DNA from 3 places in the Mycolicibacterium phocaicum genome. Region 2 is predicted to be linked to each of the others. Evidence: predicted binding sites of a transcription regulator. Region 2 holds the regulator's gene; each other region holds the start of a gene.
What was found. The regulator LexA, encoded in region 2, represses DNA repair genes until DNA is damaged. The targets are predictions, from matches to a motif close to CGAACANNTGTTCG.
Positions count from the first base shown of each region.

Region 1 (7,807 bases), 3.4 Mb from region 2:
CCGCGGTGTCGGCGCGTAGCGCGTGCACCAGGGCGAAGTCGGCGTTGATCGACTCCTCGAGCACGTAGCGCTTGCCGTTGAATTCCCGAATCTCCTTGGGCGGCGAGGCAACCGCGACGGATCCGTCGGCCGCGTAGCGCCACGGCAGACCGCCGTCGGAGACCGGGGTCCCGACGCCGGCGGGGGTGTAGAACGCGGGGATGCCGGCGCCGCCGGCGCGCATCCGCTCGGCCAGCGTGCCCTGCGGGGTGAGTTCCACCTCGAGCTCGCCGGACAGGTACTGGCGGGCGAACTCCTTGTTCTCGCCGACGTACGAGGCGGTGACCCGGCGCACCTTGCCGAGGCCGAGCAGCACACCGAGCCCGACGCCGTCGACGCCGCAGTTGTTCGAGAACACCTCGAGGTCGGTGGCACTCGACGCCGCGATGGCATCGATCAATTGGTCGGGGATGCCGCACAATCCGAATCCGCCGACGGCCAGCGTGGCGCCGTCGCCGATGTCGGCGACCGCTTCGGCGGCCGAGGCGTACACCTTCGAGGTCATGGCACTCCGTTCATCCAGTAAACGCGGGACCTACTTTTCACGTGACGCCGCTGACATGGCAAGTCTCTGTCGGAAGCCGGTCAAAAGTGTTCACAGGGTGAGCATTGCTGTCATGAGCGTTCATCCAGTGAACGCATAAGATGTGGTGATGACCGGTCCGAATGTGGTCGCGCGCGTGGGGGCGATGCTGCGGGCCGTCGCCACAACCGAACCCGACGGCGCCTCCACCACCGAGCTCGGAAAGTTGGCCGGCCTGGCCCGGCCGACCGCGCACCGACTGCTCACGGCACTGGCCGACGAACATCTGGTCAGCCGGGATCAGAAAACTGGCCGCTGGTCACTCGGACCCGAGCTGTATCTGCTCGGTGTCGGTGCGGCTCAGCACCACGACGTGACCGATCAGGCGCGCGCGGTCGTGACGCGGCTGGCCCGCGAGACCGGCGAGAGTGCGTTCTTCTCGGCCCGCCGCGGTGATCAGACCGTGTGCGTGCTCAGCGAGGAGGGCAGCTTCCCGTTGCGCTCGCACGTCCTGCAGGTCGGCATCCGGTTCCCGCTAGGGGTGGCCAGCGCCGGGCTGGCCATCCTCAGCCATCTACCGGCCGCCGAGGTCGACGACTACTTCTCCCGCGAGCAGCCCGAAACCAAATGGGGGCCAACGCATTCCGAGGCCGCCATTCGTAAACGCATCGAGCAGACCCGGCGCGCCGGCTACGCCGTCAATCCCGCGCTGCTGGTCGAAGGCAGCTGGGGCATGGCGGCAGCGGTGTTCGACCGGCGCGGTCTGCCGGGCTGGGCGTTGAGTCTCACCGGTGTCGAGACCCGGTTCCGCGCCGGCCGTCGACGCGAACTGGGGCGCCTGCTTCTCGAGCAGGCCCACGAGTTGTCGGGCCGGCTGCAGGGGTGACCCCCGCGTCGCGGCGCGGCCGGCGGTAGGCGATGGTGGAGTGGTGACTGAACGCGCGCGCATCGACTTTCCGTCCCGCATCGGCGTCTGGTGGGCCAGCGACAGCTGGGCCATGCCGGCCGCGCAAGCGGTGGCCCGCGACATCGAAGCCATGGGCTACGGCTCGCTGTTCCTGCCCGAGACCGTCGGCAAGGAGTGTCTCACCGAGTCGGCAGCATTCCTCGCGGCGACCGACCGGCTGGTGGTCGGCACGGGCATCGCCAACATCCACGTGCGCCTGCCGTCGGCCGCCGAGGCCGGTGCCCGCACGCTGACCGCGCTATACCCGGGCCGGTTCGTGCTTGGCCTCGGCGTCAGTCACGGGCCGCTGGTCGAGCGCGGGATGGGCGGCACCTACGAAAAGCCGCTCGCCACCATGCGCAGCTATCTGGAGCGCATGGCCGCCGTGCCGGACGCCATCGAACCCGGCGTGGGCCGACCCCCGCGACTGCTCGCGGCGTTGGGCCCCAAGATGATCGAGCTGTCGGGAAGCGGCGCCGACGGTGCGCATCCGTACCTGGTCCTGCCGTCCGCCACCGCGACGACCCGCGAAATCCTCGGGCCGGACAAGTGGATCGTCTCCGAGCAGGCAGTGGCGATCGGTGGCGATGACGCCGACCAGCTGCGCCGCGCCCACGATCACCTCAACGTCTACAGCGGCCTGCCCAACTACCGGAACTCGTGGCTGCGCCAGGGCTTCGACGACAGCGATCTGGTCCGCGGTGGATCCGAGCGACTGGCGCGCGCCCTGGTCGGCATGGGCAGCGTCGAAGACGCCGCGGCCAAGGTCAAGGCGCACCTCGATGCCGGTGCCGACCACGTCGTGGTCCAGGTGCTCGCGGAGCATCCGACCGCCGACCCGCGGCCGGGCCTGCGTGAACTGGCCGGCGCGCTGGGCCTGTAGCCGGCCGGCAGCGCGGCGCAGCGAGGCGTCGTGGATGAACGGCGCCCTTGCGCGCCGTATCACCTTGTGGGACTGTCTGTTTCGCCGCCCTCGTCTCCGCTCTCGGGTGGGTAGAGCGTTGGGTGCCAGTAGTGGTTGGTGCGGGGTTGGCCGGTGTCGAGTAGTGGTGGTGGGGTCCAGTGGGCTCGGCCGTTTTTCATGGTGGTGGTCCAGCCGGTGGTGTCTTCGAGTCGGTTGTCGCCGCCACAGGCCAGGGCCATGGTGGTGATGTTGGTCTGTCCGTCGTGGGTCCATCCGGGGATGTGGTGGGCCTGACAACCCGCGGCCGGGACAGTGCACTCGGGGCGGGTGCAGCCCAGGTCGCGGGCGAATAGGGCCAGGCGCTGGCCGGTGGTGGCGGTGCGCCGCGCCCGACCCAGATACAACGGCACATCACCATGGTTGTCGAACACCGCCAGGTAGCAGGACGCGCCGGTGCGGGCAGCCAGGTTCAGCAGGTCCTTGACGGGGAGCCGGCTGCCGGTATGGGTCACGGCGACCCCGGCGCGCTGCTCGAGCTGTTCGAGGGTGCAGGTCGCCACAATCCCTATCGGGAACCCGTTGTGTTCCCCCAGATCACCCGAGAGCAGCAGCAGGCCCACGGTTTCCCAGGCATCATGCTGACGCTGTGCCAGGGTGCGGTGATCATTGTCGATCTGCTCCTGCGTCGGGGTGCCCGACACGCAGGGCACCGGGTCGGCGGGGTTGCACATCCCGGGAGCGGCGTATTTGACCATCAATGCTTCGTAGACGGCGCGGGCGGTCGGGGTCAGCACACCGCGCAACTCCGAGGTGCCGTCGGAACGCTGCTTCGATAACACCAGCGCGCGGTCGCGGTACGGTTCGGGGTCCCGGCCGTCGGGTTCGGGGCCGTCCTGGTCCAGCTCGTACAGCTTGCGTTTGACCACCGACCGCAGAGATTCGGGGGTCAGATTGCGGGCAGCGGCCACCAGCGCCAGCTCCGCCTCGTCGACGGCGACCAAGTTGGCCCAGGTGGGCAGTTTCGTGAAGAACGACTCGATGACATCGACATGATCACCATTGATCGCCCCGGCGGCGACCGCGGCCGCGACATGCGGCCGCAGCGGCGGCAGTGGCTCCCCGGTCAATGACCAGCGGGGGCCGAGCAGCTCGGCGTGCCGGACCCGGCGGCGGGATTCCTCCAGGCCGAGCCGGTCCCGGGTGCGCAGCACGTCGGCCCAGTTTTTCGCCCCGATGTCTTTCGCCGTGGTGTGGGTTTGCAGCGCGGTCAGGATCTGGTGGTCCACGGCTTCGGCGGCACACCGTAGCTGTTCGCGGTGGGACTGCAGCGCCAACAACTCGGGCACTGACAGGGTGCGGTAATCCAGGCACGCCACCCGCGCCTGCGCCACGTCGAGGCCGGTGTAGACCTCGTCGATGACAGCTAAGTCGGTCAATCCCATACATCAAACACTAGTTCGAAGTACCGACAAGAAACCGTGACGAATGTGGCCCTAGTTACCCACTGTTACCAGCGCAAACAAAGTGACCAAAGTTTTTCGAACCCGTTTGCCGAGGCGGCTCAGCCTTGCGAGGCGGCGGCCTTGCGGCGCTGGTACCAGTGCCAGATCATCGGCGTCACCGACGCGACGACGATGACGATGAAGATCGGCTCGATGAGCTTCTGAATGATGGCGAACTGGCCCAGCCAGTAGCCGAGCAGTGTCAGCCCGACGCCCCACACCACAGCACCGAGGACGGTGTAAATGGTGAACACGGCGAAATTCATCTTTGCCGCCCCGGCCGTCAGCGGTGCCAGCGTGCGCACGATCGGCACGAACCGGGCGATGACGATCGCGAAGGGACCGCGCCGCTCGAAGAAGGCGTGCGCCTCGTCGAGATACTTCTGCTTGAGGAACCGCGCATCGGGCTTGAACATCTCGACGCCGATGAACCGGCCGACGAAATAGCCGACGAGGCCACCCAGAACTGCTGCGATCGGGATGAACACGAGCAGCTGCCAGAGCTGGAAGTTGGCCTCCTGCATCTTGTCATCGGCGGTGCCGGCGGCCAGTTTGGCGGCGAACAGGCCGGCGACGAAGAGCAGGGAGTCGCCGGGCAGCACCGGGAACAGCACGCCGGACTCGATGAAGATGACCACCAGCAACCCGACCAGCGCCCATGTCCCGAAGTAGCCGATCAGCGTCATCGGGTCCAGGAAACCCGGCATGGCGGAGATGGTGGTCGTCATGGGGCCCAAAGATACCGGTGTCTGCAGGTGGTTCCGTCAACCGCACATCCCTCGTAGGGTCGGCGCATGGCCACTCACAGGGCAGTTCACGTTGCGCAGGCCGACGGGCCGCTCGCACTGACGGACGTCGACACCGTCTCGCCGCCGCGCGATCACGTCCGCATCGCGGTCGCCGCGTGCGGGGTGTGTGGCACCGACCGGGAGTTCCACGCGGGGCACTTCCCGGGACTCTCGTGGCCGATCACCCTCGGCCACGAGATCGCGGGCACCGTCGCCGAACTGGGCGACGGCGTCGAGGATTTCGCCGTCGGTGATCGCGTTGCGGTGGGCTGGTTCGGTGGCAACTGCAACCGCTGCGTGCCGTGCCGCCAGGGTCATTTCATGCAGTGCGTCCGCATGGAAGTGCCGAGCTGGCACTATCCCGGTGGCTACGCCGAATCGGTCACGGCGCCCGCGACCGCACTGGCCCGAATCCCGGACGGATTCTCGTTCGCCGAGGCGGCCCCGATGGGCTGCGCGGGCGTGACGACGTTCAACGGCCTGCGCAAGACGCGCGCCAAGGCCGGCGACCTGGTCGCGGTGATCGGCATCGGTGGCCTGGGCCACCTGGGCGTGCAGTTCTCCCGGGCCATGGGCTTCGAGACCGTCGCGATCGCCCGCGGTCCCGAGCGCGAAGCCGCGGCCAAGGAACTCGGCGCCCAGCACTACATCGATTCGACCGCCGCGGACGTCGCCGCCGAACTGCAGCGTCTCGGCGGGGCAGTCGTGGTGCTCGCGACCGCCGCGAGCGCGACGGCGATGGCCGCGACCGTTGCTGGTCTCGCACCGGAGGGGCAACTCGTGACGGTCGGCGTAACGCCCGAGCCACTGCCGATCAGCCCGCTCGATCTCATCAACGGCGGTTTCTCGGTGATCGGGCATCCGTCGGGCACCGCGCGCGATATCGAGGAGACCTTGCACTTCGCCGCGCTGACGGGCGTGCGGGCCGTCATCGAGGAACGGCCGCTCGCGCAGGCCGCCGAGGCCTTCGAGCGGATGAACAGCGGGCACGCGCGTTACCGGATGGTCTTGACCGTCTGACCGGGTGTCCCCGGGTGCCGCACTTCAGCTTCACGTGGCTGACATACTGGCCCAGACTGCAGGTTCGCCGAGAGGAAAAACATGCCCATCGCCACGCCCGAGGTCTACGCGGAGATGCTGGCCCGCGCCAAGGAGCACTCCTTCGCGTTCCCGGCCATCAACTGCACGTCGTCGGAAACCATCAACGCGGCGATCAAAGGTTTCGCCGACGCGGGTAGCGACGGCATCATCCAATTCTCCACGGGCGGTGCCGAATTCGGCTCCGGTCTCGGTATCAAGGACATGGTGACCGGCTCGGTCGCGCTGGCCGAGTTCGCCCACGTCGTCGCCGCCAAGTACGACATCACCGTCGCGCTGCACACCGACCACTGCCCCAAGGACAAGCTCGACGGCTTCGTCCGGCCGCTGCTGGCCATCTCGGCCGAGCGCGTCGCCCGCGGCGAGAACCCGCTCTTCCAGTCGCACATGTGGGACGGCTCCGCGGTGCCGATCGACGAGAACCTGCAGATCGCGCAGGAGCTGCTGAAGCTGACGTCGGCCGCGAACATCATCCTCGAGGTCGAGATCGGCGTCGTCGGCGGTGAAGAGGACGGCGTCGAGGCTGAGATCAACGAGAAGCTGTACACCAGCTCCGAAGACTTCGAGAAGACCATCGACGCGCTGGGCTCCGGTGAGAACGGCAAGTACCTGCTCGCCGCCACCTTCGGCAACGTGCACGGGGTCTACAAGCCGGGCAACGTCAAGCTCAAGCCCGAGGTACTGGCCGAGGGGCAGAAGGTGGCCGCCGCCAAGCTCGGTCTGCCGGCGGGCTCCAAGCCGTTCGACTTCGTGTTCCATGGCGGTTCGGGCTCGCTGAAGTCGGAGATCGAGGACTCGCTGCGCTACGGCGTCGTCAAGATGAACGTCGACACCGACACCCAGTACGCGTTCACCCGCCCCGTCGCCGCGCACATGTTCACCAACTACGACGGCGTCCTGAAGATCGACGGCGAGGTCGGTAACAAGAAGGTCTACGACCCGCGCAGCTACCTGAAGAAGGCCGAGGCGTCCATGACGCAGCGTGTCATCGAGGCGTGCAACGACCTGCACAGCACGGGCCGCAGCGTCTCCGCGGGGATGTCCAGCTAGACAGCACCGCCCAGTGGCCGGTCAGGACACGAGAATTGCGAAATTCTGTGTCGTGGCCGGCCATTCGGCATTCATGGCCGAGTGGCCGCGGGTGAGGAGCACCGTGCCCAGCACCGCGACGGCGGCGATGGCCGCGATCACCAGCACCAGCGCGATGACCCAGCCCCAGCTGCGTCGGTCCTTCTGCGGCTTGCCGGTCCCGGGGATAACCTGCGGCGCGGCCGGCGGCATCATCTCGGTTTCCGGGTCCGGCAGCGGCGCGATGATCTGCGTCTTGCCGTCGAAGCCCGACGGCGCGGTGAAGCGCCGCACCGGGATGGTCGGGTCGGTCGCCGGGTCCGCGGGCTCGAAGATCTCGGTTGCCGCCGCGGCGTCGTCGCCTGTCGAGGCAGCGCGCTGATCGGCATCGCGACGGCCGTCCGGTCCCGTCGAGTTCGACATGGCGGCTGGGTTCGACATGGGGGTGACTGTCCTCCCGAGATCAGATCGCGCACTGGGGCCGATGCGTCCTGGAACAGGCCGCGACGTCCTACCAGGAGCTTAATCTCCCGCCTGCGGGATCTGAGCGAGCGGCCGCACGGCACAATGGCGGCCATGACGCGAATGGGTGATCTGCTGGGTCCGGATCCGGTGTTGCTGCCTGCCAACTTCGAGGCCGAGGACGCTCTCGCCGCGGGTAAATCTGCGACCGACGTTGCTGCGGCGCACCCGACGGCCTCTGTCGCGTGGGCCGCCCTGGCCGAGGCCGCGCTGGCCGACGGCCAGACGATCACCGCCTACGCCTACGCCCGGACCGGTTACCACCGCGGGCTGGACCAGCTGCGCCGCAACGGCTGGAAGGGCTTCGGCCCGGTGCCGTTCGCACACGAACCGAACCAGGGCTTCCTGCGCTGCGTGGCGGTGCTGGCGAAGGCCGCGGAATCGATCGGCGAGCAGGACGAGTACCTGCGCTGCCTG
Region 1 covers NZ_AP022616.1:4,628,026-4,635,832, forward strand. The annotation lists gene G6N46_RS22120 (CoA transferase subunit A) at 1-544, opposite strand, end outside; gene G6N46_RS22125 (IclR family transcriptional regulator) at 693-1,448, shown strand; gene G6N46_RS22130 (LLM class F420-dependent oxidoreductase) at 1,492-2,391, shown strand; gene G6N46_RS22135 (HNH endonuclease signature motif containing protein) at 2,451-3,854, opposite strand; gene G6N46_RS22140 (DedA family protein) at 3,974-4,642, opposite strand; gene G6N46_RS22145 (alcohol dehydrogenase catalytic domain-containing protein) at 4,709-5,722, shown strand; gene fbaA (class II fructose-bisphosphate aldolase) at 5,804-6,850, shown strand; gene G6N46_RS28810 (hypothetical protein) at 6,872-7,309, opposite strand; gene G6N46_RS22160 (DUF3151 domain-containing protein) at 7,445-7,807, shown strand, end outside.
Region 1: a site for LexA is predicted at 3,859-3,872, ahead of G6N46_RS22135 (HNH endonuclease signature motif containing protein). Genes of this name have one in related genera too.

Region 2 (7,807 bases):
CGAAGATCAGTGAGCAGGTGGAGGCCAGCGCCGAAGTCGCTCAAGTGGTCAGTGCACTGGAACAACAGTACGATTCGTTCGTCGCTGCTCAGGAAAATCGGTCGTTGCTGGCACGTGACGAGGAACTACCCAGCGGCGACGAGCTCGGCGCACAGTTCGAGCAGTTCCTCGCCGAACAGTCCGGCGACGGATTCTCCGATCCCCAGGCCGGCGACGACGGCACTGTCGGCGACTGACCACGCGGTCGGCTCCGCCGACACGATGGGAAGGAGCTGGGACGATGTCCGATGGGAAGCCCACCCTGCACTCGGTGCGCGACGTCACGCCGCGGCTGGAATACCGCACCATCCACGGTTACCGGCGGGCGTACCGGATAGCCGGTTCGGGACCGGCGATCCTGCTCATCCACGGCATCGGTGACAACTCCACCACCTGGGAGACCGTTCAGACGCGCCTCGCGCAGCGCTTCACCGTGATCGCCCCAGACCTGCTGGGTCACGGCCAGTCCGACAAACCGCGCGCCGACTACTCGGTGGCGGCGTACGCCAACGGCATGCGGGACCTGCTCAGCGTGCTGGACATCGAACGGGTAACGGTCGTCGGCCATTCGCTGGGCGGCGGCGTGGCCATGCAATTCGCCTATCAATTCCCGCAATTGATCGATCGCCTGGTGCTGGTGGGTGCCGGCGGCGTCACCCGCGACGTGAACATCGCGCTGCGGCTCGCGGCCCTGCCATTGGGCACCGAAGCGCTGGCGCTGTTGCGAATCCCGTTGGTGCTGCCCGCGCTTCAGCTCGCCGGACGTCTCGGCGGCGCGCTGCTCGGGTCGACCGGTCTGGGTCACGACCTGCCGAACATGCTGCGGATCCTCAACGACCTGCCCGAACCCAAGGCCTCGTCCGCCTTTGCCCGGACCCTGCGTGCGGTGGTCGACTGGCGGGGCCAGGTGGTCACGATGCTGGATCGATGTTATTTGACCGAAGCCATTCCGGTGCAATTGGTTTGGGGCACCCACGATGCCGTCATCCCGGCTGCTCATGGCGAGCTGGCCCATGCCGCGATGCCAGGTTCTCGGCTCGAGTTCTTCGACAACTCGGGCCATTTCCCATTTCATGACGATCCCGATCGGTTCGTGAAGCTCGTCGAGGAGTTCATCGACACCACCGCGCCGTCGGTGTACGACCGCGATGCCCTGCGCGGCCTACTGCAGACCGGCGTCACCGCGAAATCGATCGACGCCCCGCAGGATACGAAGTTCGCGGTGCTCGACGCGATGGAGACCGACGAACGCAGCGCGACCTAGCGGCAGTCAGCCCGACGACGTCACGCCGCGGTGCGCGCGCAGCGCCTCGATTTCGCGTTCGAAGTCCTCAGCGGACGAGAATGAGCGGTACACGGAGGCGAACCGCAGATAGGCGACCTCATCGAGGTCACGCAAAGGGCCGAGGATCGCCAGCCCGACCTCATGGCTCGGCACTTCGGGAGATCCGGTGGCCCGCACCGCATCTTCGACCTTCTGTGCCAACTGGTTCAGGGCATCGTCGTCGACCTGCCGACCCTGGCAGGCGCGCCGCACGCCCTTGATCACCTTGTCCCGGCTGAACGGTTCTGTGACGCCGCTGCGTTTGACCACCGCGACGACCGCAGTTTCCACCGTCGTGAACCGGCGGCCGCATTCCGGGCATGACCGGCGACGCCGAATCGCCTGCCCTTCATCAGCTTCCCGTGAATCGACCACACGCGAGTTCGGATGCCGGCAGAACGGACAGTGCATCACCGCTCCTTCGCCGCACCGACAATCGACCGTTTCGAACGGTCTTGAGCCTACCCGTGCCGCTCGGACGCGGCCGGGCGCCGTGCCGATCGAGGTGCGCACGGGCTGTCCTCAGCCGACCGGCGCGATCAGCGTCTGACCGGCGTTCAGTGCCACCGACGGCAGCTTGTTGAGCTCCTTGATGCGGTCGACGACGGCGCTGACGGGCGCGTCGGGCGCCACGCGCCGGGCGACCTGCTGAATGGACTCCCCGGTCTGCACCCGGACCACCGCGAGCTGTGCGGGCACCGAGGCCGCCGACGATGTCGGCTGGACAGCTTCGCCGAACTGCGCCACCAGGCCCAGCCACACCGTGATCCCGGCCGCGACCAGAGCCAGCATCACCGTGGTCAACGGCGTGATCGGGTTGCGACGGTGCGAGGCCCGGGAGGTCAGTACTCCCGTACCGCGGTGGCGGAAGGCCGCGCCCGCAGGACGGGAACCAGCCGGCCGCAGCCGGGCCTGGCGGTGCGGATTCACATCTCCACGCCGAGGCACGGTGCGGACGACGACGTCGGTCGGGTATTCGCGGGTGATGACGGTCATGTCGGTTCCTCTCAGGAGTTCGTACATAGGTTCGATCGCTCTTGTGTTCGACTATATCGCCCAAATGTTCGAAAGGTAGAACATGTGATCGAACTGTTGCGAACGATACGACGACCCACCGACAAGTTCCGTTCGCCGACTCCGCCGCCCCTTTCACGACGTCACGACGAGATCCGTCCGCGACACGCCGACCCGCCCGATCTCGAACACATGTTTGATGAATCGTCCGCACTGGGCTAGATTCGTCTGCATGAGCGACAGCACCGATACCCCGGACACCCAGCCAGGCGGACGGTCCAGCAGCCTCACCGAGCGCCAGCGGACCATCCTCGACGTCATCCGCACCTCGGTCACCACCCGCGGCTATCCGCCCAGCATCCGGGAGATCGGCGACGCCGTCGGCCTCACCTCGACCTCGTCGGTGGCCCACCAGCTGCGCACGCTGGAGAAGAAGGGCTACCTGCGCCGCGACCCGAACCGCCCGCGCGCCGTGGACGTGCGCGGTGCGGACGACTCGACGGGCGCCACCATCACAACCGATGTCTCCGGTTCGGACGCGCTGCCCGAACCGACGTTCGTGCCGGTGCTCGGCCGGATCGCCGCCGGCGGCCCGATCCTTGCCGAAGAGGCCGTCGAAGACGTCTTCCCGCTCCCCCGCGAACTCGTGGGTGAGGGCTCGTTGTTCCTTCTGAAGGTGGTCGGCGAGTCGATGATCGACGCCGCGATCTGCGACGGCGACTGGGTCGTCGTGCGGCAGCAGAACGTGGCCGACAACGGGGACATCGTCGCAGCGATGATCGACGGTGAGGCCACGGTGAAGACCTTCAAGCGCACCAAGGGCCAGGTGTGGCTGATGCCGCACAACCCGGCGTTCGACCCGATCCCGGGCAACGACGCGGTCGTCCTCGGCAAGGTCGTGACCGTCATCCGCAAGATTTGAGGGCTGCCAGACCTAGAGATGAGCCCCGCTGCAGTCGCTCGCAGCGGGGCTCAGTCATGACTCCGGTCAGCCGCGGATGAACCCGTTGGTGACCGCGAATTCCTCACTGGCAAACCAGATTTGGACGGGCGCTTCGTCATACCCGGGAGATCCCGGCACCCAGTACAAACCCGACTCGGTATTGGCCTTGATGCCGTAGCCCTCTGGCGGCTCCGCACCGGTCGCGACGCGGAACGACATCTGCGCGGTCTCGGGTTCCTCGGCCCCCAGCGCATGGTGCCGGCCGCTGGCCGGACCGGCCGCGACGGCGTCCTCCGCAGGCGCCTCGTCCACAGGAGCCTCGGCTGCCGGTTCCGCCTCCGAAACCTCCGGCGTCTCGGCCTCGGCCACCTGTTCCTCGGGCTCGGACGCACGCTCGTCAGCCTGGTCCTCGGTCTCCTGGTCCTCGGCCGGCGCAGCCCAGACACGGTCGGCGGGGTCCCGGGGCCGAAGTCCGGCGAAGCCCGCCAACCCGGCCGCGGTCAGGCCCGCCGCCGCGCCACCACGACGCAACGCATCCGGGAGTTGCACCGAGGCCGTCGGTTCGTCGGCGGGTTCGCGGTCGCCGTCGTCGCCGCTCGCCTGCGGCTCAGGCTCGTAGGGTTCGGCCGCGTCGACCGGCTCGGCGTCGAGCTCGGCTTGCGCCTCGGCATCGGCATCGGCGTCCGCCTCACCGTCGGCGGGCTCGTCGGCGGGCTGCTCGGCCGTGAAATCGGGGTACACCGTCGGCGCGGTGTCGATGACGTCCGGGTTGCTCTGGAACGCGGGCCCGCCGTGCGGGCCGTCGAACTGCTGGTCCTCGGCCGCGAACTCGTCGCCGTACTCACTGTCGACACCGCCGTCCGCATACTGCGGGTCGCCGTACTCCCCGTCGCCGAGCTCGTGGTCGTCGTAGTCGTACGCGTCCTGATCGTCGACGGCGTCCGGTCCGGCGTGCCGCCGGCGCCGCAGCAGCGACGCGATCACGATGCCGACCACGACGAGCAGCAGCGGGATGATCGCCAGCAACCACCACCAGTGGAACTGGTACCACTTGCCGGCCTCGTCGGACTGCGAGGTCACCCCGCCCGGCAGATCGACACTGGGTACCTGCAGGCCGCCCAACTGCGACGCCAGTTCTGCCGGCTCGGTGCTGAACGCACGGCTGGACTTGTTCCACGAGATCGAACCGCCCGTGAACTTCTGGCTGACGACGTCGCCGCTGACGGTCTGATCGGCGGTCGGCGCGCCGAGCTTGCCGGTCGCGCCACCGAGCTTGTCCCACGCCGCGTTCATCGCGCCGCGGACGACGAACGCGCCGTGCTCGGGCGTCCAGAAGATCGCCGGGTTGTCGGCGGCGGCGAACGTGGCGATGCGGCTCGTGGGCGAGATGCCGCCGTCGGTCTCGTTGCTCGCCGGGAATCCGAGATCGCCCTGCGGGCCGCCGGCCGCGCGGTATTTGGCCAGTACGTCGCCGGTGATCGCGTGCGCACCGGTCGCCGGTGAATAGAAGATGGTGCCGCCGGCGAAGTTCTGTGCCACGCCGTCGCCGACCTTGTACTGGGCACCCTGCTCGTCTCCGAGGGTGCCCTGCGGCCCGCCGGCTGCCCGTCGTGCGGCGGCGATGGCCGTCGTCGCGTCGCCCGGCACGTCGAGGCCGGTCAGCTGGCCGGCCAGGTCGGCCGGCGTGGTGGTGAACGCCTTGGTCTTGGCGTTCCAGCTCACCTCACCGCCGGTGAAGGGCTGGGTGACGACGTCGCCCTTCCAGGACTCGTCGGCCGTGGGTACGCCGAGGGTGCCGGCCGACCCGCCGAGCTTGTCCCAGGCGGCGTTGATGGCGCCGCGCACCACCCAGGCGCCGTTGTCGGGCGTCCAGAAGATGACCGGCTTGTCAGCGGCACTGAAGGTGCTGTTGCGGCTGTCAGTGGCCTTGCCCGCGCCCTCGTCGATGGTCGGGAAGCCGAGATCGCTGTCCGCGGCGCCGCCCAAGGCCTGGTACTTGTCGAGGATCGCGCCGTAAATGAGATGGGCGCCGGTGCCCTCGCTGAAATAGATCTTGCCGCCCGCGAAGTTCTGCGCAAAGCCCGCGCCGACCTGGTAGACGTCACCGTCCTTGGCACCCAGCTCACCCGTGTCACCGCCCGCGGCATCCCACGTGTGGGATATCGCCGCGTCGGCGTCGCTTTCCGGTGTCGCGTATGCCGTCGGAGCCATGAGCAATGCCACCGCGACAGAAAGGGCCCCGACACCAGCCCATCCGCCACGGGTTCGCAGCCCGGTCATCGAATTCCTCCCGCGGTCGGCAAAACTCCGGATACAAAATTCCGTCAGACAAACTCTCTTGATTGAGAGATTCTGTCAACTTTGCTTCAGTTCATGCCCATCGTGCGGGATATCGGGCGGTGACGCACCAGTGTGTCGCGCTTCGATATGCGAATAAATTCGCGCGGCAATTAGTTAAACGCCCAATCCGCGGCCGATGATCTCCTTCATGATCTCGGTGGTCCCGCCGTAGATGGTCTGGATGCGCGAGTCCAGGAATGCCCGCGCAATGGGATATTCGCGCATATAGCCGTAGCCGCCGTGCAGCTGCAGACACCGGTCGACCAGGCGAACCTGCGCCTCTGTGGAATACCATTTGGCCATCGCCGCCTGGTCGATTGTCAGCTTTCGATCGAGATGCAGGCGAATGAACTCATCGACCATGATTCGCACCGCCGTGGCCTCTGTCGCCAGTTCCGCCAACACGAATCGGCTGTTCTGGAAGCTGCCGATCGGCTTGCCGAACGCTTTACGCTCCTTGGCGTATTGCAATGTCGATTCCAGCACGGCCTCCATCGCCGCGGCAGCCATCACGGCGATGGAAATACGCTCCTGCGGCAGGTTCTGCATCAGATAGACGAACCCCATGCCCTCGACGCCCAGCAGGTTCTCGGCCGGGACTTTGACTTCGGTGAACGACAATTCCGCGGTGTCCTGCGCGTCGAGGCCGATCTTGTCGAGGTGACGGCCGCGCTCGAAACCCGCCATGCCGCGCTCGACCACCAGCAGGCTGAAGCCCTGCGCGCCCTTGTCCGGGTCGGTCTGAGCGACGACGATCACCAGGTCGGCGTGAATACCGTTGGTGATGAACGTCTTCGAGCCGTTGAGCACGTAGTGGTCGCCGTCTTTGACCGCACGGGTCTTGATGCCCTGCAAGTCACTACCGGTGCCCGGTTCGGTCATCGCGATGGCACAGATCAGTTCGCCGCTGCAGAAACCGGGCAGCCAGCGCTGCTTCTGCTCGTCGTTGGTCAGCTCGAGCAGGTACGGCGCGATGACGTCGTTCTGCAGCGTGAAGCCCAGACCGCTGTGTCGTCCCGCCGCGGTCTCCTCGCTGACGATGACGTTGTAGCGGAAGTCCGGGTTTCCGCCGCCGCCGTACTCCTCCGGCACGGCCATGCCGAGAAAACCCTGTTTACCCGCCTCGCGCCAGACCTCGCGGTCGACGATCTTGGCCTTCTCCCACTCCTCGCGGTAGGGCTCGGCATGGCGGTCGAGGAACGCGCGGTACGACTCCCGGAACAGCTCGTGCTCGGGTTCGAACAACGTGCGGTCGTACTTGATGACACCCATGTGAGACCTCCGGTACTGGATAAGTTTGCAACAACTTATCCCAACCGGGCGGTTGGTTGTGAGCGGGCCCACACCCGGCGCGTCGCCGGGTGGCGACTACCTCGCCTGGCTGCGGCCGGACTGCGAACGGCCCGGCTGCCCCTGCGAACGACCACCCTGGGTACGCCCGGGCGCCTGCAGCCCACCGCTCGAACGCCGGCGGCGGCGCTGCGCCTGCCCGGCGGTCGCCGTCTTGGCCGGACGGTTGCCGCCCCGGGGCGCGGGCGCCTCCTTGGGGGCCGGCGCGCGGTACGGCGCGATCTCTCCGACCAGCGCCTGCACCGACGCCGAATCGGCGACGACTTCCTGCGGCCGGGCCGTGATGCCGGCCTTGCGCAGCAGCTGCTGGGCATCCTTGCGCTGCTCCGGGAGCACCACGGTCACGACGTCGCCGGCGCTTCCGGCACGGGCCGTACGTCCCGAGCGGTGCAGGTACGCCTTGTGCTCGGCGGGCGGGTCCACGTGGACCACGAGCTCGACCTCGTCGACGTGCACACCGCGCGCGGCGATGTCGGTGGCGACGAGGACGCGCGCCTCTCCCGAGCTGAAAGCGGCGAGGTTGCGGTCCCGCGCGGGCTGGGACAGGTTGCCGTGCAGGTCGACCGACGGCACACCGGATTCGGTGAGCTGCCGGGCCAGCTTGCGAGCCTGGTGCTTGGTGCGCATGAACAGGATGCGCCGGCCGGTGCCGGACGCCAGCCGCTGCACCAGGTCGCGCTTCTCGGCGACACCGGCGACGTGGAACACGTGGTGCGTCATGGCCGGCGGCGGCGCATCGATCTCGTCGACCGAATGCGTGATGGGATCGGACAGGAAGCGCCGCACGAGCTTGTCGA
Region 2 covers NZ_AP022616.1:1,261,478-1,269,284, forward strand. The annotation lists gene G6N46_RS06145 (proteasome assembly chaperone family protein) at 1-236, shown strand, start outside; gene G6N46_RS06150 (alpha/beta fold hydrolase) at 281-1,303, shown strand; gene nrdR (transcriptional regulator NrdR) at 1,310-1,774, opposite strand; gene G6N46_RS06160 (LysM peptidoglycan-binding domain-containing protein) at 1,886-2,359, opposite strand; gene lexA (transcriptional repressor LexA) at 2,610-3,299, shown strand; gene G6N46_RS06170 (LGFP repeat-containing protein) at 3,366-5,600, opposite strand; gene G6N46_RS06175 (acyl-CoA dehydrogenase family protein) at 5,775-6,932, opposite strand; gene G6N46_RS06180 (DEAD/DEAH box helicase) at 7,029-7,807, opposite strand, start outside.

Region 3 (7,807 bases), 350 kb from region 2:
CGGACTGGCCGTGGTGCTGGAGCCGGCGTTCGACGCCGACGACCCCCGCCCGCTGGTGCTGACCGAACATCGTTGGGCGGGAAGGATTTCCGCCGCCGACTACGCCGGGACGTCGCAGCGTCTGGGCAGCATGTCGCTGCCCAAGCGGGTGGAGCACCGGCAGCCGAAGGTGCGCCGTGATCTGGCATTGGCGCTGCTGCGGGCGGCCGACAGCCTCGATGTGCCGTCGGTGCGGCGCAGCCGCGGCGCCACGGAGGCGACACCGGACATCGATCCGGAGCTCGCCGGCCTGCGCGAGCAGATGCGCCGGCACCCCGCGCATCAACTGCCCGACCGCGAAGCCAGGGTGCGCGCCGCCGAGCGTTACCTGCGTATCGAACGCGACAACGACCAGACCCAGCAGAAAGTCGCCGCGGCCACCAACTCGCTGGCGCGCACCTTCGACCGCATCGTGTCGCTGCTCAGCGAGCGGGGCTTCATCGAAGGCGCCGAAGGCGAGCCTGCGGTCACCGACGACGGACGGCTCCTGGCCCGCATCTACAGCGAGAGCGACCTGCTGGTCGCCGAGTGCCTGCGCGGCGGCGTGTGGGACACCCTGAATCCGGCCGAGCTGGCCGCGGTCGTGTCCGCGGTGCTGTTCGAATCCCGCGGTGACGGCCCGACGGTGCCGCCGGGCTCCGAGCAGGTCACCGACGAGGTACGGCGGGCGCTGGCCAAGACTCGCAGGCTGTGGACCGACATCCGCGGCGACGAGCGCCGGCACCGGCTGCCGTTCAGCCGGGAACCCGACGCCGGTTTCGCCGCGGCGATGTACAGCTGGGCGACCTACGGTGATCTGACCGCGGCGCTGCTGATGTCCGACAACGGCAACGGAAACGCGCTGCCCGCAGGTGATTTCGTGCGGTGGTGTCGCCAGGTGCTGGACCTGCTGGACCAGGTGCGGCTCGCCGCGCCGTCGCCGCAGCTGCGGGCCACGGCCAAGCGGGCCATCGGCGCCGTGCGTCGCGGTGTCGTCGCCATCGACAGCATGTGAGCTGCCGCCGGCTCAGGCCGGACTCAGATCCAGCCAGTCGTCGACCATGAACCGGTCGCCGCGCGCCACGATGGTTGCGCCGCCGTGGCCGGCATAGTGCGCCGGCACCACCGCCGCCCGCCGCCGGGATGCCTCGGTGAACACCCGCTTGCGGGTGACGGTCGCTTCGGCCCCGTTGACGTCGAACGCGCACGGATCATCCGGCCGGGGAATCTGGATGGGGCAGTGCGTCAGGTCGCCGACGAATACCGCCGGCTTACCGGCATCGAGCCACAACACCGACGAGCCGGGTGTGTGGCCGGGCGCCGGACGCAACCACACCGAGTCGCTCAGCTGATAGTCGCCGGAGAACTGCTCGGTCTGGTCGGCCACGGGAATGACGCTGTCCTCGAACACCGTTCGCATCTCGTCGGTGGTCTCGGGGTTGTCGGGCGCGAAGAATCGGTAGTCGGCCTCGGGCATCAGGTACCGGGCGTTGGGGAACGTCGGGGCCCAAGCGTCGTCGACCAATTGGGTGTTCCAGCCGACGTGATCGGTGTGCAGGTGCGTGTTGAGCACGACGTCGACGGCTGCCGGGTCGATGCCCGCAGCGCGCATGTTGTCGAGGAACGGCGTGCTGAGGTGATCCAGCGGCAGCATGTGCGGCCGGTGCCGATCGTTGCCGGCGCCGGTGTCGATGACGATGGTCAGCCCGTCGACCTGCAGCACCCAGCTCTGGATCGCGATCCGGAACAGGTCGGTCTCGGGGTTCCAGAACCGTGGCGCCAGGAGTTCGGCCTCGGCGTGCCAGGCCTCCGGCGGCGTCGACGGCCACAGGGTGGTCGGGATTTGCACCTGGGTTTCCGCGACGCGGGTCAAGATGGCGTTGCCGAGCCGGATTTGGTCCGTCATACCGCGAGACTAAGGCCGGCCGGGTCAGGTAATGCCCAGACACGCGCCCCGCGTGCAGGTCATCCAGGAACGGCGGCACCGGTAGTGTGGTTGACCAGCAGCCCGGATGACGTCCGAGTAGTAGAGCACCGAGGGAGAGACGATGAGCGGTCCAGAGGGAACTGATCCGTCACAGCAGTGGCAAGGTCAGCAGCCCGCTTGGGGTCAGCCGGCGTCCGGCGCCGAGCAGCCGACCACTGCCGCCCCGGCATGGGGACAGCAGCCGGCCTACAACCCGGAGCAGTACCAGCAGCAGTACCCGGCCGTTCAGCCCGGTGCCGCCCAGCCTGGGGCGCAGCAGGTTCCGGGCTACCCCCAGCAGCAGTACCCGGGCTACCCGCAGCAGGGCTACCCGCAGCCGGGCGCCTACGGTCAGCCGCAGTACGGCCAGCCGGGACAGTACGGTCAGCCCCAGTACGGCCAGCCGGGTCAATACGGTCAGCCGCAGTTCGGTGACGGTGCCGCGGGCCAGCAGTTCGACCAGCAGTTCGGCGCCCCGGCCGCCAAGAAGGCCAGCAGCAAGACGCTGATGATCATCGGTGGCGTCGTGGCCGCCGTCGTCGTCGCGGTCGTCGGCGTCCTCGGGTTCCTGTGGCCGGGCTTCTTCGTCACCACCAAGCTCGACATCAACGCCGCGCAGTCGGGCGTGCAGAAGATCCTCACTGACGAGACCAACGGCTACGGCGCCAAGAACGTCAAGGACGTCAAGTGCAACAACGGCAGCGACCCTGAGGTCAAGTCCGGGCAGACGTTCGACTGCGACGTGAACATCGACGGCACCAAGCGCACCGTCAAGGTCACGTTCAAGGACGACAAGGGCACGTACGAGGTCGGCCGCCCGAAGTAACGCACCCGCGCGTGACGCCAGAACTGCCCCTTTTCCTCGGAAAGGGGCAGTTCTGCGTTTGGTGACTACAGCTTGTCGAGCGCCTTCTGCAGCCGCGCGATGGAATTTGTGACGCCGTATTTGCCGGCCAGGTCGGCCACGCGCTGTGGGTTGCGCGCGGCGAGCGGCAGCGCGTCGGACGCTGTCGACAGGGACACCGGCGCATCGGTCGCGACGAGGACGACGGGCAGCGCGGCCGTGATGTAGTCCGCTGCGGCCAGCAGCTTCTTACGTTGCGCCGCAGCCATTTTGGACGTCGGGTCCTGCGCGGCCGCCTCGATCGCAGCCAGCGAACCGTAGGTCTGCAGCAGCGTCGACGCGGTCTTCTCACCGATGCCGGCCACGCCCGGCAGACCGTCGGACGCATCGCCGCGCATCAGGGCGAGTTCGGCATATGCCGCACCGGCGCGGTCGAGCGGGACGCCATAGGTCTCGGCGACCTCGGCCGGCCCGTACAGCACCGCCTTGGCCAGGCCGCGACCGATATAGAACACCCTGATTCCAGGTCCGTCATCACTGGCCAGCTGCAGCAGGTCGCGGTCGCCGCTGACCACGATCGCGGGGTCGGTCTGTTCCCGGGTCGCCAGCGTGCCGAGCACGTCGTCCGCCTCGAAACCCGCGGCGCCCGCCGTGGCGATGCCGAACGCGTCGAGCAGCTCCATGATCATCGCGACCTGCGGTGTCAGATCGTCGGGCACTTCCTCGATGTCGGGCTCGCCGTCGGGGTTCTCCTCGAGAACCCGGTGCGCCTTGTAGGACGGGATCAGGTCGACGCGCCACTGCGGCCGCCAATCGAGGTCGAGGCACACCACCAGGCGGCCGGGACGGTGCTGGGTGACCAGGGCCGCGATGTTGTCGATGAAACCGCGGACCGCGTTGACGGGGCGGCCGTCGGGCGCGGTGATCGAGGACGGCACCCCGAAGTACGACCGGAACCACATGCTGGCGCCGTCGAGGAGCAGGATCGGCTGGCTCATGCTCGGGCCCGCCTGTCACGGATGTCGGTCAGCATCGCACTAGCCTATTGCCATGAGCTCAGCGCGATTCAACACCGACGTCTATGCCGCGCGTCTGCGCTCGGCCGCCGCGGCTGCCCATGCCGCCGGCCTGGCCGGGCTGGTCATCACTCCGGGGTACGACCTCCGGTACCTGGTGGGGTCGCGCGCACAGACCTTCGAGCGGTTGACGGCACTCGTGGTGCCGGCCGACGGTTCGACGCCGACGGTCGTGGTGCCGCGGCTGGAATTGGCGTCGCTGAAGGAGTCGGCGATCCTGGAACTGGGCCTGACGGTTGAGGATTGGGTCGACGGGGACGATCCCTACGCGTTGGTGGCCGCGGCGCTGCCGGGCAGCACGGTCGCGGTCACCGATGCCATGCCGGCCCTGCACCTGCTGCCGCTGGCGTCGGTCCTCGGCGCGGTGCCGGTGCTGGCCACCGATGTGCTGCGGCAGTTGCGAATGATCAAGGACCCCAGCGAGATCGACGCCCTGACTAAGGCCGGCGCGGCCATCGACCGCGTCCACGCGCGGGTGCCCGAGTTCCTGAAGCCGGGACGTACCGAGGCCGACGTTTCCGCGGACATCGCGGAAGCTATTGTGGCCGAAGGTCATTCGGAGGTGGCGTTCATCATCGTCGGCTCCGGTCCCAACGGGGCGGACCCGCACCACGAATGCTCCGACCGCGAACTGCAGGTCGGTGACATCGTCGTCGTCGACATCGGCGGGCCCGTCGAGCCCGGCTACAACTCCGACTGCACCAGGACCTACAGCATCGGCGAGCCCGATCCCGTGGTGGCGCAACAGTATTCGGTGCTGCAGCGGGCGCAGGCGGCGGCGGTGGCCGCCGTCCGGCCCGGGATGACCGCCGAGCAGATCGACGCCGCGGCCCGCGACGTGCTGGCCGCCGAGGGGCTGGCCGAGGTGTTCGTGCACCGCACCGGTCACGGCATCGGCCTGTCGGTCCACGAGGAGCCGTACATCGTGGCGGGCAACGGTTTGACGCTGGAGCCGGGCATGGCGTTCAGCGTCGAGCCCGGTGTGTACTTCGCGGGGCAGTGGGGCGCCCGGATCGAGGACATCGTCGTCGTCACCGACGACGGCTGCGTATCGATGAACAACCAGCCGCACGAGCTGGTGGTTGTCCCGGTTTCGTAGCGGCTGTTGTCAAGATCGGCTAAGAAAGCCAAGATCGAGGCCATGGCTGAAATCCGCCGTGGCCGCACGGGACGTGCCGCCAAGCTGGCAACCCTTCCTGCCGGGATCGCAGGTCGCGCCGTCCTGGGCGTCGGCAAGCGCATGGCCGGCAAGTCGAAAGAGGACGTCAACGCCGAGCTCGTCGAGAAGGCCGCCGAGCAGCTCTTCCAGGTGCTGGGGGAGCTCAAGGGCGCGGCCATGAAGCTGGGACAAGCGCTTTCGGTCATGGAGGCCGCCATCCCACCGGCGTATGCCGAGCCCTACCGCGAAGCCCTGACCAAACTTCAGAGCGACGCCCCGCCACTGCCCGCCGACAAGGTGCACCGCGTGCTCGACGCCCAGCTGGGCACCAAGTGGCGCGAGCGGTTCCAGTCTTTCGACGACACGCCCGTCGCCTCCGCGAGCATCGGGCAGGTGCACAGCGCGGTGTGGGGCGACGGCCGCCGCGTCGCGGTCAAGGTGCAGTACCCGGGTGCCGATGAGGCCGTGCGCGCCGACCTCAAGACGCTGCGCATGCTCACCACGCTGTTCAAGCAGGTGGTTCCGGGCGCCGACGTCAAGAGCATCATCGACGAGCTCATCGAGCGCACCGAGGAAGAGCTGAACTACCGCATCGAGGCGGACTATCAGCGCGCGTTCGCCAAGGCTTTCGCGGGGGATCCGCAGTTCTATGTGCCGGCGGTCGTCGCATCGTCACCAAAGGTCGTCATCACCGAATGGATGGAGGGCCGCAAGCTCTCCGAGATCATCGCGGGCGGCACCGAAGACGAACGCAACCGGTGCGCGCACCTGTTGCTCGAGGTCACCATCAGCGCCCCCTATCGCTGCGGGCTGCTGCATGTGGACACGCATCCCGGCAATTTCATGCTGCTCGACGACGGCCGGTTCGGTGTCATGGACTTCGGTGCCGTGGCGGTCCACGAGGGCGGCCTGCCGCGCGCCACCGGCCCCATCCTGCGGCTCGCGCGCGATGAGAAGTGGGAGGAGATGACGGCCTACCTCCGGGAGGAAGGCTTCATCCCACCGGGTGCCACGGTGTCGCACGAGGAGATCAACGCCTACCTGCTGCCGTACATCGAACCGTTGCGGCACAAGAGTTTCCACTTCAGCCGCAAGTGGCTGCAGGGCATCGCCGCCACTGCGGCAGACATCCGCAGCGAGCAGTTCGCCGCCACGTTCAAGACCAGCCGCCAACTGAACCTGCCGCCCAACTACCTGATGATGTTCCGGGTGCTCGGCGGTCTGCTCGGCATCGCCGCACAGCTCGACGCGACCATCAACTACGCCGATATCGTCGACAAATGGGTGCCCGGGTTCCGCGAGGACTGACGAGTTCGGGGCGGTAGCTTCGGAGTTTCTCGGCGGGCAGAACATCCTGCTGGGCAACATGTTTGACCTCATCAGTCACTTTCGGCACAGGCGTCCCAAACTGCGGTTTCTTGTCAGTGGTTCGAACTAGTGTTCGATGTATGGGATTCGCTGATCCGGCCGTCATCGAGGAGGCCTACGCCGCCTACGAGGCGGCGCAGGCCCGGCTCGCAGCCCTGGACTACACCGGTCTGGATGTGCCGACATTGTTGGCGTTGCAGTCCCGACGGGAAACGTTGAGGTGCGCGGCTGAGGCGGTCGATCACCGGATCCTGGCCGCGGCACAGACGCAGGCGACGGCCAAGGAGATCGGGGCGAAGGATTGGCCGGAGGTGTTGCATGTGCGGTTGCGGGTCAGCCGGGAGGAGGCCCGCCGGCGGGTGCGGGACTGCGACCAGCTGGGTCCGCGCTCGGCCATCACCGGGGAGCCGCTCGGGCCGGTGTGGGAGCTGGTCGCCGCCACCCTGGCTGACGGTGCGATCAATGCCGAGCACGTGCAGGTGATCACCTGGTTCTTCGGCAAGCTGCCGTTGTGGGCGGCCGACCCGATCACCGTCGCCCAGTGTGAGGCGGATCTGGTGGCCGATGCGAGGGTCAAAACCCCCGAGGACCTCCGACGCGCCGCGCAGAAACTTTTGTACGAGTTGGATCAGGACGGCCCCGAACCCAACGACGACGAGCCCGACCCGCAACGCTCGTTTGTCATGGGTAAGCAGCGGCCCGACGGCCGCACCGACGTGACCGCCCAACTCGACCCTGAAGGGCGGGCCTACTGGGAGGTGTTGTTCGACAAGTACGCCGCCCCCGGCATGTGCAACCCCGCCGACCCACACCCCTGCTACTCGGGTACCCCGACGCAGGAGCAGATCGATGCGGATACCCGCACCCTGGCGCAGCGCCAGTACGACGCGTTCACGTTCGTGGGCCGGATGATGCTCGCCACCGGGATGTCGGGGGTGCACAACGGGTTCCCCGTCGCGGTGGTCGCCAACTGCACCGTCACCGACCTGGAAAAGCGTGCCGGGATGGCGCTCACGCACACCGGGACCAAACTCCCCATCAAAGACCTGATCCGGATGGCCGCTCAGGGCTCGGATAACTACCTCGCCGTGTTCGATGAGCACACCGGCCAACCCCTCTATCTGGGCCGGGCGGCCAGAACCGCCAGCACCGCGCAGCGGTTGGCGTTGTTCGGGCGGGACCACGGCTGCACCCGCCCGAACTGCACCGCCCCCGCTTCCCGCAGCCAGGCCCATCACGTCACCAACTGGCGCGATGACGGCCTGACCAACGTCGACACCATGACCCTGGCCTGCGGCCGCGACAACCGCCTGGTCGACACCGGCGGCTGGAGCACCACCATGGGCCCCGACGGCAGAACCCACTGGACCCCACCA
Region 3 covers NZ_AP022616.1:1,612,176-1,619,982, reverse strand. The annotation lists gene G6N46_RS07860 (DEAD/DEAH box helicase) at 1-1,033, shown strand, start outside; gene G6N46_RS07855 (MBL fold metallo-hydrolase) at 1,046-1,924, opposite strand; gene G6N46_RS07850 (DUF4333 domain-containing protein) at 2,067-2,810, shown strand; gene G6N46_RS07845 (5'-3' exonuclease) at 2,876-3,826, opposite strand; gene G6N46_RS07840 (M24 family metallopeptidase) at 3,879-5,003, shown strand; gene G6N46_RS07835 (ABC1 kinase family protein) at 5,046-6,371, shown strand; gene G6N46_RS07830 (HNH endonuclease signature motif containing protein) at 6,512-7,807, shown strand, end outside.
Region 3: a site for LexA is predicted at 6,494-6,507, ahead of G6N46_RS07830 (HNH endonuclease signature motif containing protein). Genes of this name have one in related genera too.